2 regions of the Massilia suwonensis genome follow, and region 2 is predicted to be linked to the other one. Evidence: predicted binding sites of a transcription regulator. Region 2 holds the regulator's gene; the other holds the start of a gene.
What was found. Region 2 encodes NrdR, which represses ribonucleotide reductase genes. Its sites were predicted from a motif close to CACNANATNTNGTG; they were not measured.

Region 1: ACFPQ5_RS18585 (ribonucleoside-diphosphate reductase subunit alpha) is a predicted target of NrdR. The motif match lies at 1,843-1,856, and genes of this name have one in related genera.

Annotation. Positions count from the first base shown of each region.
Region 1 covers NZ_JBHSMR010000013.1:2,343,535-2,349,441, reverse strand. Annotated here, with positions in the region: gene ACFPQ5_RS18595 (sigma-54-dependent transcriptional regulator) at 1-1,392, shown strand, start outside; gene ACFPQ5_RS18590 (hypothetical protein) at 1,395-1,571, shown strand; gene ACFPQ5_RS18585 (ribonucleoside-diphosphate reductase subunit alpha) at 2,086-5,001, shown strand; gene ACFPQ5_RS18580 (ribonucleotide-diphosphate reductase subunit beta) at 5,077-5,907, shown strand, end outside.
Region 2 covers NZ_JBHSMR010000014.1:258,876-264,782, forward strand. Annotated here, with positions in the region: gene tolQ (protein TolQ) at 1-148, opposite strand, end outside; gene ybgC (tol-pal system-associated acyl-CoA thioesterase) at 174-578, opposite strand; gene ACFPQ5_RS21485 (SDR family oxidoreductase) at 862-1,608, opposite strand; ZMP/ZTP riboswitch at 1,741-1,842, shown strand; gene glyA (serine hydroxymethyltransferase) at 1,943-3,190, shown strand; gene nrdR (transcriptional regulator NrdR) at 3,299-3,757, shown strand; gene pilV (type IV pilus modification protein PilV) at 3,873-4,397, shown strand; gene ACFPQ5_RS21505 (PilW family protein) at 4,394-5,296, shown strand; gene ACFPQ5_RS21510 (pilus assembly protein) at 5,304-5,907, shown strand, end outside.

The DNA of each region.
Region 1 (5,907 bases), on a different contig from region 2:
GAACTACTGGAGATCACGCTCCTGAAAATGGGCCTGGACGTCGATTGCGCGGCGACCTTGCGCGAAGCGCGCCGCCTGGCCGACGACAATGCGTATAACCTGATCCTGACCGACATGCGCCTGCCCGACGGCCTGGGCCTGGAGCTGGTGCGCGAAGTGTCGAGCACCAGCAAGACCCCGATCGCCGTCATCACGGCCTTCGGCAGCGCCGAGAACGCGGTGGTGGCGCTCAAGGCCGGCGCTTTCGACTACGTCTCCAAACCGGTGGTGCTGGACGAGTTGCGCGTGATGGTGCGCTCGGCCCTGAAGCTGTCGGACCCGGGTGCCGCCCAGGATGCAGGCGGAGGCACGGGCTCGCGCCTGATCGGCCATTCGCAGGCGATGCAGGCGCTGCGCGCCCAGATCGGACGCCTGGCGCGTTCGATGGCGCCGATCGCGATCACGGGCGAATCCGGCGCCGGCAAGGAACTGGCCGCACGCGAGATCCACGCCCAGAGTTCGCGCGCCGCGAAGCCCTTCGTCGCCGTGAACTGCGGCGCGATCCCCGAAAACCTGATGGAGTCCGAATTCTTCGGCCACCGCAAGGGCGCCTTCACGGGAGCGGGGGAGGAGCGCGACGGCTTCTTCCAGGCCGCGAACGGCGGCACCCTGATGCTGGACGAGGTGGCGGATTTGCCGCTGGCGATGCAGGTGAAACTGCTGCGCGCGATCCAGGAGCGGCGCGTGCGCAAGATCGGCGCCACGGCCGAGGAACCGGTCGACGTGCGCATCATCAGCGCCACGCACAAGGATCTGGCCAAGTGCGTCGAGACCGGCGCCTTCCGCCAGGACTTGTTCTACCGCCTGAACGTGATCGAACTGGCGCTGCCGCCGCTGCGCGAACGGCTCGACGATCTGCCGGTGCTGGCCAATGCCATCCTCGCGCGCCTGGCTGGTCCCGGCGGCGCCTCGCTCGGGCCGGGCGTGCTCGAGGCCCTGCGTGCCTACTCCTTCCCCGGCAATGTGCGCGAACTGGAAAACGTGCTGGAGCGGGCGCTCGCCTTTGCCAACGACGGCGTGATCCAGGTCGAGGACCTGTCGCTGAAGGCTGCCCGCGTGGCCGAGACGGCGCGCGTGGAGCCGCCGCCAGTCGTGGCGACGCCGCCCACGCCGGCCGCCGCGCCACCGATGCCCGCCGCGGCGCCGGTCGCGCCGGAAGCTACGCCGCTCGGTCCCGCCTCGCTGCCGAGCAACCTGCCGGCTTACCTGGAGCAGGTCGAACGCGACATCATCCAGCGCGCGCTGCAGCAGACCCAGTTCAACCGCACCCGCACCGCGAGCCTGCTCGGCATCAGCGTGCGCCAGCTGCGCTACCAGATGCAGAAACTCGATATCCAGGCTCCGGAGAATTGATCATGCCGAAACTGTTACGTTATGCCGCGCTGGCGATCGCCCTGATCGCCGCCTTCATGTGGATGCGCCACGAAAAGGCCGCCGATGCCTGCCGCAAGTCGGGCGGGCAGTGGGATGCCGGTACCAATGCTTGCGTGCCGGCGGCAACACCGGCACCCGCGCCGGTCGCCACGACCTGAGTTTGTGTCATCTCAACCCCGATCTTGTCAAAAAGCGTTGCCTTTTCGCCAGTGCAAAACGGTGCGCGCTGCACTGCGATTGGGCAGGGCCACGGTTGGCTGATCAAGGCTTGAGCAGCAGGTTAGTGCTCGCTTACCGGCGACGGCGCATTCGATGTCGAGCGGCGGGAAGTCAAGAGTTCGGGGCATAAAAAACACCCGGATTTGAAAATTTAATCACTTGCGACTTGCGCCGACCAAGTACTACAATTAGTCCATTGTCAAACCACGGCACTAGATCTAGTGGTAGCGGACTCAAGCATCAAAGACATTTGTGTAGCAGGGCAACAATAGTTTACAGTTGCCTATATTTGCTCCAAGCAAAACTAAATCCATCGGCAGCAGCGTTGTCCAGCCCGGTTCTCCAGGCTGGCAGGGGTGCGTTTTGCCTGAACATTTTGTAAATAAAAGGCTGCCCGTGCGCGGGCGATCGATCAACATTAGGCGGCAGTTCGACTGCCCTCCTGGAGGCCCCATGCAGACTTCTCAAGACATTTCCATCCACCCGCACGCGGCACCAGGAACGGCCACCGCGAACAGCGCCGCCGAACTGGCCGCCCGCGCCGACTACCGCATCCTGCGCCGCAACGGCGCCGTCGTGCCCTTCGAGCCGAATAAAATCTCGGTCGCCATGACCAAGGCTTTCCTGGCGGTCGCCGGCGGCCAGGGCGCCGTCTCGGCCCGCATCCGCGAGCTGGTGGAAGAGCTGACCAACAACGTCGTCGCCGCCCTGATGCGCCGCCAGCCGAACGGCGGCACCTTCCACATCGAAGATGTGCAGGACCAGGTGGAACTGTCGCTGATGCGCTCGGGCGAACACGATGTCGCGCGCGCCTACGTGCTGTACCGCGCCAAGCAGATGGAAGAGCGCCGCGCCGCCAAGGAAGCCGCCGGCACCGCCCAGGTCGCCGCACCGCAGATCCACGTGGTGGTGGACGGCCAGCGCCTGCCGCTGGACATCAACGACGTGCACGCCCTGGTCAACGCCGCCTGCGCCGGCCTGGAAAAGCACGTCGACGCCGACGCCATCGTCGCCGAGACCCTGCGCAACCTGTACGACGGCGTGCCGGTCGAAGAACTGCACAAGTCGGCCATCCTGGCCGCACGCGCGCTGATGGAAACCGATCCGGCCTACAGCCAGGTCACCGCCCGCATTCTGCTGCACACGATCCGCAAGGAAGTCTTCGGCAAGGAAGTCGCGCAAGCCAAGGCCGCCGCCGAATACGTCACGTACTTCCCACAGTACATCGCCAAGGGCATCGCCAACGAATTGCTCGACGAACAGCTCGGCACCTACGACCTCGAGCGCCTGGCGAAAGCCATCGTCGCCGACCGCGACCTGCAATTCGGCTACATCGGCCTGCAGACCCTGTACGACCGCTACTTCCTGCACGTGCGCGAAACCCGCATCGAGATGCCGCAGGCCTTCTACATGCGCGTCGCGATGGGCCTGGCCCTGCGCGAAAGCGAGCGCGAAGAGCGCGCCATCGAGTTCTACAACCTGCTGTCGAGCTTTGACTTCATGAGCTCGACCCCGACCCTGTTCAACTCGGGCACCCGCCGCTCGCAGCTGTCCTCGTGCTACCTGACCACCGTCGGCGACGACCTGGAAGGCATCTACGACGCCATCAAGGAAAACGCGCTGCTGTCGAAATTCGCCGGCGGCCTGGGCAACGACTGGACCCCGGTCCGCGCGCTCGGTTCGCGCATCAAGGGCACCAACGGCAAGTCGCAGGGCGTGGTCCCGTTCCTGAAAGTGGTCAACGACACGGCAGTGGCCGTGAACCAGGGCGGCAAGCGCAAGGGCGCGGTCTGCGCCTACCTGGAAACCTGGCACATGGACATCGAGGAATTCCTCGACCTGCGCAAGAACACCGGCGACGACCGCCGCCGCACCCACGACATGAACACGGCGAACTGGATTCCCGACCTGTTCATGAAGCGCGTGATGGAAAAGGGCCACTGGACCCTGTTCACCCCGTCGGAAACGCCAGACCTGCACGACCTGGTCGGCAAGGCCTTCGAACAAGCCTACCTGGCCTATGAAGCCAAGGCCGAGCGCGGCGAACTGCGCGTGTTCAAGAAGATCGAAGCGCTCGACCTGTGGCGCAAGATGCTGTCGATGCTGTTCGAAACCGGCCACCCATGGATCACCTTCAAGGATCCGTGCAACATCCGTTCGCCGCAGCAGCACATCGGCGTCGTGCACTCGTCGAACCTGTGCACCGAGATCACCCTGAACACCAGCGCCGACGAAATCGCCGTCTGCAACCTGGGTTCGGTGAACCTGCCGCAGCACATGAAGGGCGATGGCCTGGACCACGTGAAGCTGCAGAAGACGATCCGCACCGCGATGCGCATGCTCGACAACGTCATCGATATCAACTACTACGCCGTCGAAAAGGCCCGTAATTCGAACCTGCGCCACCGTCCGGTCGGCATGGGCATCATGGGTCACCAGGACTGCCTGCACATGATGCGCGTGCCGTTCGCGTCCGATAAAGCCGTGGAATTCGCCGACAAGTCGATGGAAGCCGTCTGCTACTACGCTTACCTGGCTTCGACCGAGCTGGCCGAAGAGCGCGGCCGCTACGAGTCGTACACCGGTTCGCTGTGGGACCGCGGCATCCTGCCGCAAGACTCGATCAAGCTGCTGGCGGAAGAACGCGGCGGCTACCTCGAGCAGGACACCAGCGAATCGATGGACTGGACCGTGGTGCGCGAGCGTATCAAACAGTTCGGCATGCGTAACTCGAACTGCGTGGCGATCGCCCCGACCGCGACGATCTCGAACATCATCGGCGTCTCGGCCTGCATCGAGCCGACGTTCCAGAACCTGTACGTGAAGTCGAACCTGTCGGGCGAATTCACCGAGATCAACTCCTACCTGGTGCGCGACCTGAAGGCACGCGACCTGTGGGACGAGGTCATGATCGCCGACCTGAAGTACTTCGACGGTTCGCTTTCCAAGATCGACCGCGTGCCGCAAGACCTGCGCGACATCTACGCCACCGCCTTCGAAGTCGAGCCGAAGTGGCTGGTCGAGCAGGCATCGCGCCGCCAGAAGTGGATCGACCAGGCCCAGTCGCTGAACATCTACATGGCCGGCGCCTCGGGCAAGAAGCTGGATGAAACCTATAAACTGGCCTGGCTGCGCGGCCTGAAGACGACCTACTACCTGCGCACCATCGCGGCGACGCACATGGAGAAGTCGACCACCCGCACCGGCGCCCTGAACGCGGTGCCGGTCTCGGGCGGCCTGGCGGCCGGTCACGCGGCGCCTGCGGCCCCGGTTGCGGCTCCTGCAGCAACGCCGGACGTGGTGGAAGGCGCGGCCTGCTACCTGCGTCCGGGCGATGCCGGCTTCGACGAATGCGAAGCTTGCCAATAAGCCGCTTTTTAACTAATTAATCCACGCCCGGCCAAGTGCCGGGCGCTGCCGTCAAAGAATTCAAGAGGAACGATCATGCTGTCATGGGACGATGAACCAAGCAGCGCGCCGGTAGCGCGCGCACCGCAAGCCGGCGCCCAGCCGGAAGCCGCCGCCGCGGAAGTCGCCAAGCGCGTCAACGCCGACGACAAGCGCATCATCAACGGCCAGACCGACGTCAACCAGCTGGTGCCCTTCAAGTACAAATGGGCCTGGGACAAGTACCTGGCCGGCTGCGCGAATCACTGGATGCCGCAGGAAGTGAACATGCAGCGCGACATCGAGCTGTGGAAGAGCCCGAACGGCCTGTCGGAAGACGAGCGCCGCCTGGTCAAGCGCAACCTCGGCTTCTTCGTCACCGCCGACTCGCTGGCCGCCAACAACATCGTGCTGGGCACCTACCGCCACATCACGGCCCCGGAATGCCGCCAGTACCTGCTGCGCCAGGCCTTCGAGGAGGCGATCCACACCCACGCCTACCAGTACATCGTCGAGTCGCTGGGCCTGGACGAGCGCGAGATCTTCAACGCCTACAACGAGATCCCGTCGATCCACGACAAGGACCAGTTCCTGATCCCGTACATCAACGTCCTGACCGACCCTGACTTCAAGACCGGCACCCTGGAAGCCGACCAGACCCTGCTGAAGTCGATCATCGTCTTCGCCTGCATGATGGAAGGCCTGTTCTTCTACGTCGGCTTCACCCAGATCCTGGCGCTCGGTCGTCAAAATAAAATGACCGGCGCCGCCGAGCAGTACCAGTACATCCTGCGCGACGAGTCGATGCACGTGAACTTCGGCATCGACCTGATCAACACGATCAAGATGGAAAACCCGCTGCTGTGGACCCAGGCGTTCAAGGACGAG
Region 2 (5,907 bases):
GGCGCGCGGCGCGGATGGCGAACAGTTTGCGGAAGATGTATGACCAGCTGACCACGGACAGCACCAGCAGGAGCAGCATGATGAGCTGCACGATGAGGTGCGCATTGCTGATGAGGGCAAGGAAGGAGAGGTCGTGGGATGGGGTCATCTGTTATGCAATATTGTTGAATGAGTCAAGCGGCACGCATTTTATCAGCGACATCGCCGGGGAGCGAGCGCGGACGCATGGCGGCGAGGTCGACGCAGCCGACTTTCACCTGCGCTTCGACCAGCAGCAGGTCGCCAAGATACGCTTTCTGGGCGAACTGGACCGAGGCGCGGCCGAGCTTTTCGACCGTCAAGGTCAGGGTGATCTGGTCGTCCAGGCGGGCCGGCGCGTGGTAGTCGAGGTGGGCGCTTTTCACGACGAAGCCGGCGCCTTCACGCTCGAGCAAGGCTTGCTGGTCGACGCCGGCGGCGCGCAGCCACTCGGTGCGGGCACGCTCGAAGAACTTCAGGTAATTCGCGTAGAACACGATCCCGCCGGCGTCCGTATCTTCGTAATAAACCCGTACTGTCCAGGTGAAAGGCGCAGGCATTCTTATTTGCCAAAAATGATAAAAGGAAACATTTTACGCTATACGCGTGTATGTATGCTAGCGAACACACTGCCGCGGGTCAGCACGGCGGTGCGTTCGCTGGAAAATCCATGGAGCGCGGCGTAGTAGACGAGAGACAACGCTGTCAGGACAATAACTGTAACACTTTCTCACAATTATCGAAGTCGGGGCGCACGCTGTGCCGCAGGGTGGGCGCCCCGTGCCCACCAAGCGTATTGGCTGCGCGTCCATCGGTGGGCACGGGGCGCCCACCCTACGACTCTTACGCCCGCTTGATATTGAACGGCGCGAAGCCCTGGCAAGTCGGCATCATCTCGATGCTGTTGACGTTGATATGCGGCGGCAGGGACGCGATCCAGTAAGCGGTCTCGGCAATGTCCTTGGCCGTCAGCGGCGTCGTGCCTTCATAGACTTTCGCCGCCGCCTCGTCGTTGCCCTTGAAGCGCACGTTCGAAAACTCGGTGCCGCCGCACAGGCCGGGCGCCAGGTTGGTGGCGCGCACGCCGGTGCCGACCAGGTCGGCGCGCAGGTTCAGGGTGAACTGCTCGACGAAGGCCTTGGTGGCGCCATACACGTTGCCGCCCGGGTAAGGATAGTGGCCGGCCACCGAGCCCAGGTTGATCACCAGGCCGCTGCCGCGCTCGACCATGGCCGGGAGCAGGGCGCGCGTCATCGTCACCAGGCCCTTGCAATTGGTGGCGATCATGGTTTCCCAGTCGTCCAGCGGCGCTTCGTGGGCGGGCGCGGTGCCCAGCGCCAGGCCGGCGTTGTTGATCAGGACATCGATCTGGCGCCAGGATTGCGGCAGCATCGCCAGCGCTTCCTCGATCGATTTCTTGTCGGTCACGTCCATCTCGACCGGCAGCGCCGATTCGCCCAGTTCGGCCGCCAGCGCCTGCAGGCGTTCGATGCGGCGAGCGGCCATCACGACCTGGTGGCCGTTGCGGACGAAGGTGCGCGCCATTTCGGCGCCGAAGCCGGCGGAAGCGCCGGTGATGAAAACGATCATGGTGGATTCCTCGGGTGGCAGATGCTGCAAGATTGTAGCCGACAATCTTGCTTGAAGTTTCAAAGATGTTGCCAGCCTGGCAGGGCTTTCCTTGCCCTCAACGGGCACTTCACATACAATCCTGAGTCCATTTATGTCTCACATAACTGGCGAAACTCGCACCTCAAGTGCGGGAAAGGTGGGGTCCCACCGGGGAATGTGAGACTTCATCCGCCGTTCGCCTGGGCAGCCGACAATGGTTCGCGTGTATTGCAGCGCGGCCGGCTGCTTCTTGGGCCGCGCGCCGATCCGACACTGCTGTTGTCCGGTTCTCTTATCGATTGGAGTTTTGTTCATGTTTGCAAAAGATCACACGCTGGCCAAGGTTGACCCGGAACTGTGGGACGCCATTCAGAAGGAAAACACCCGTCAGCAAGATCACATCGAGCTGATCGCGTCCGAGAACTACACCTCGCCGGCCGTGATGGAAGCCCAGGGCTCCCAGCTGACGAACAAGTATGCCGAAGGCTATCCGGGCAAGCGCTATTACGGCGGCTGCGAATACGTCGACGTCGCCGAGCAGCTGGCGATCGACCGCCTGAAGGAACTGTTCGGCGCGGAAGCCGCCAACGTCCAGCCGAACTCGGGTTCGCAGGCGAACCAGGGCGTGTTCTTCGCCATGCTGAAGCCGGGCGACACCATCATGGGCATGTCGCTGGCCGAAGGCGGCCACCTGACCCACGGCATGGCGCTGAACATGTCGGGTAAATGGTTCAACGTCATCTCCTACGGCCTGACCGAGCAGGAAGACATCGATTACGAAGCCATGGAGCGCCTGGCGCGCGAGCACAAGCCGAAGATGATCATCGCCGGCGCCTCGGCCTTCGCGCTGCGCATCGACTTCGAGCGCTTCGCCCGCATCGCCAAGGAAGTCGGCGCCTACTTCATGGTCGACATGGCTCACTACGCCGGCCTGATCGCCGCGGGCGAATACCCGAACCCGGTGCCGCATGCCGACTTCGTCACCTCGACCACCCACAAATCGCTGCGCGGCCCGCGCGGCGGCATCATCCTGATGAAGGCCGAGTACGAGAAGCAGATCAATTCGGCGATCTTCCCTGGCATCCAGGGCGGTCCGCTGATGCACGTGATCGCCGGCAAGGCCGTCGCTTTCAAGGAAGCGCTGTCGCCCGAGTTCAAGGAGTACCAGCAGCAGGTGGTCAAGAACGCCGCCGCCCTGGCCAATACCCTGACCGAGCGCGGCCTGCGCATCGTCTCGGGCCGCACCGAGTCGCACGTGATGCTGGTGGACCTGCGCGCCAAAGGCCTGACTGGCAAGGAAGCGGAAGCGATCCTGGGCCAGGCACACATGACCTGCAACAAGAACGGCATCCCGAACGACCCGCAAAAGCCCTTCGTGACCTCGGGCATCCGCCTCGGCAGCCCGGCCTTCACCACCCGCGGCTTCAAGGAAGAAGACGCGGTCAAGGTCGGCCACCTGATCGCCGACGTGCTGGACAACCCGCACGACGCCGCGACCATCGAGCGCGTCAAGGCCGAAGTCAAGGTGCTGACCGACAAGTACCCGGTGTACGCGAAGTAAGCGGAAATCACCATTCAGTAGCAAACGTAGTAGAGTTCAGGAACGGCACCGGGTGTCCGGCTGCCGTTCCTTTGCATTAGCCAGCATCATTGAGTAACACCGGCGCCCATGAAATGTCCGTTTTGCCAGCATGAAGACACCCAGGTCCTCGATACGCGCGTATCCGAGGAAGGCGACGCCATCCGCCGCCGTCGCCGCTGCGTGCAATGCGACAAGCGCTTCACCACCTACGAACGCATCGAACTGTCGATGCCGATCATCGTCAAGAAAAACGGCAGCCGCACCGAATTTGCCAGCAGCAAGCTGCGCGGCAGTTTGATGCTGGCCCTGCGCAAGCGCCCGGTCCCGGCCGCGGCGATCGACGCCGCCGTCGCCTCGATCGAGGAAAAGCTGCTCACCAGCGGCCGCCGCGAAGTCGATACCGGCTATGTCGGCGAGCTCGTGATGCAGGAACTCAAGCGCCTGGACGAGATCGCGTACATCCGTTTTGCCTCCGTCTATAAAGACTTCAAGGACCTGGCCGAGTTCCAGCAGGCGCTCGTCGAAGTCGGCCATTCACGCAAATAAATCAAACGCTGTTGGGCCGCCCGCGCACGCTTGAGCGAGCGCAGGAGCACGCTCGGCCGCGCTGTTAACTTCTCGGTTCGCGCGAATTCCCGCGTTCGAATCGTGGAGGTGGTCCTTGCAGCGCTGGTCTCAGGGTGGCTTCACCCTCATCGAAGTCCTGGTTGCCTTATTCGTGCTGGCCCTCGGCGTGGCCGGTGCGGCCGGCACCCAGCTGTCGAGCGCGCGCCTGCGCCAGCAGGCGGCGCTCGAATCCGAGGCCGTGCAGCTGGCCGCTTCGCTTGGGGCGCGCATGCGCGTGAATGCGGCGCTGCCCGACGCATCCAATCCCTACCTCGGCTTCGACTACGATGCCGCCGGCGGCGCGCCTGATGCGCCGTCCGTCCAATGCTTCGGCACCGCCTGCGACCCCGCGCAGCTGGCCGCCTTCGACCTGTACGAGGCGGCGCGCATCGTGCATGGCGCCTTTCCGGGCGGGCGCATCGCCGTCTGCCGCGATGCGGGCGGCTGGAACGCGGCGCTGCAATCCTTCGAGTGGAACTGTTCCGGCGGCGCCGGGGCGCCGGTGGTCGTCAAGCTGGGCTGGCATATTCCGGGCGCATCCACGGCGGCACCTGTCGTCGTCATGGTGGTGTCGGCATGAAGGCGCGGCAAAGCGGTATGACCCTGGCCGAGCTGCTGGTCGCGCTGGCCGTCGGCCTCGGCGTGCTGCTGGCCGGCGCGGTCCTGATGGTCAGCGCCAACAAGGCCTATGTCGCTCACGAAGACGCGGCCGGCATCGATGACGGCGGACGCTATGCGCTGGCGCTGATCGGGCGCGCGGTGCGCCAGGGCGCCTTTGTCGACTGGGAACGCCACGGCCCGCCCGACAAGAACGCGCCGGCGCCGCTCGCGGGTCTCGACAGCCGCTCGCTCGTCAAGACCAGCTTCGGGATCGACGATCCGGTGACGAGCGCCGTCAACGGCAGCGACGTGCTGGCCGTGCGCTATGGCGGCGCCGGCGGTGCGCCCGATGGCGACGGCAGCGTGGTCGACTGCGCCGGTTTCACGGTGCACGAGGCGAAGGATGGCTGGAGCATCTTCTATGTCGCGCGCAATGGCGACGGCCTGGCCGAGCTGCGCTGCAAGTACAAGGGCGCGGCCAACTGGAGCGCCGACGCGGTGGTCGCCGGCGTCGACGGCTTCCAGGTGCTGTATGGGCTCGATACCGACACGCCGACCGACGGCATCCCGAATCGCTACGTCAACGCCAGCGCACTGGCCGCGCTCGACGCCGCGCTGGCGCCGGGCGAGCGCAATGAAAAGACGGCCTGGAAGCGCGTCGCCAGCGTGCAGGTGGCGCTGCTGCTGCACGGTGAGCAGGCATCGAGCGCGCCCGTGCAGCCGGATGCTTATGCGCTCTTCGGAGCGGCCTACGGCGCGGCGCAGGGGAGTGCGGATGCGGGCGTGCAGCTGACGCGTGCGGAGCTCGATGGCGGCCGTCCGGCGCCGGCGCGCCGCCTGTTCACGGCCGTGTACGCGGTCGGCGCACCCCAGCCCTGAGCCCGACATGAAGTTCGCTGAACAGGAGCGCGGCGCGGCGCTCGTCACCATGCTGTTCCTGATGCTGGCGCTGCTGATGATGTCCTTGTCAGGCACGCGCGCCGCGCTGGCCGGCGCCAAGTCGGCGCGCTACGAACGCGACCGCCAGGTAGCCCATGCGGCGGCCGAGGCGGCGCTCGTCGACGCCGAGCGCGACATCGACGGCGCGGCCGGCCCGGCGTCGCCGCGCACCGCGATTTTCACGGCGCTCGATGCGGATGCCTTCGATCAGCGCTGCAGCGGCCGTGCCGAGAAGACGGGCCTGTGCAAGCCGGCGGCGGGCGCCGCGCCGGCCTGGCAGGCGGCCGACCTGCAGGGCGAGGCCGGCGTCGAATACGGCCGCTTCAGCGGGCGGACGCTGCCGACGGGCAGCGGCAGCTTGCCTGCCGCGGCGCCGCGCTACCTGGTCGAACTGCTGCCCGCATCGCCGCCGACATCCGAGCCCCTGTTTCGCATCACCGCGCTCGGCGTCGGCGCCGATCCGGCCACGGTCGTCGTCCTGCAGAGCTACTACCGGCGCGCCGCCGGCACCGCGCCGGCCAGGCGCCTCGGCTGGCGCGAGATTGCCAACT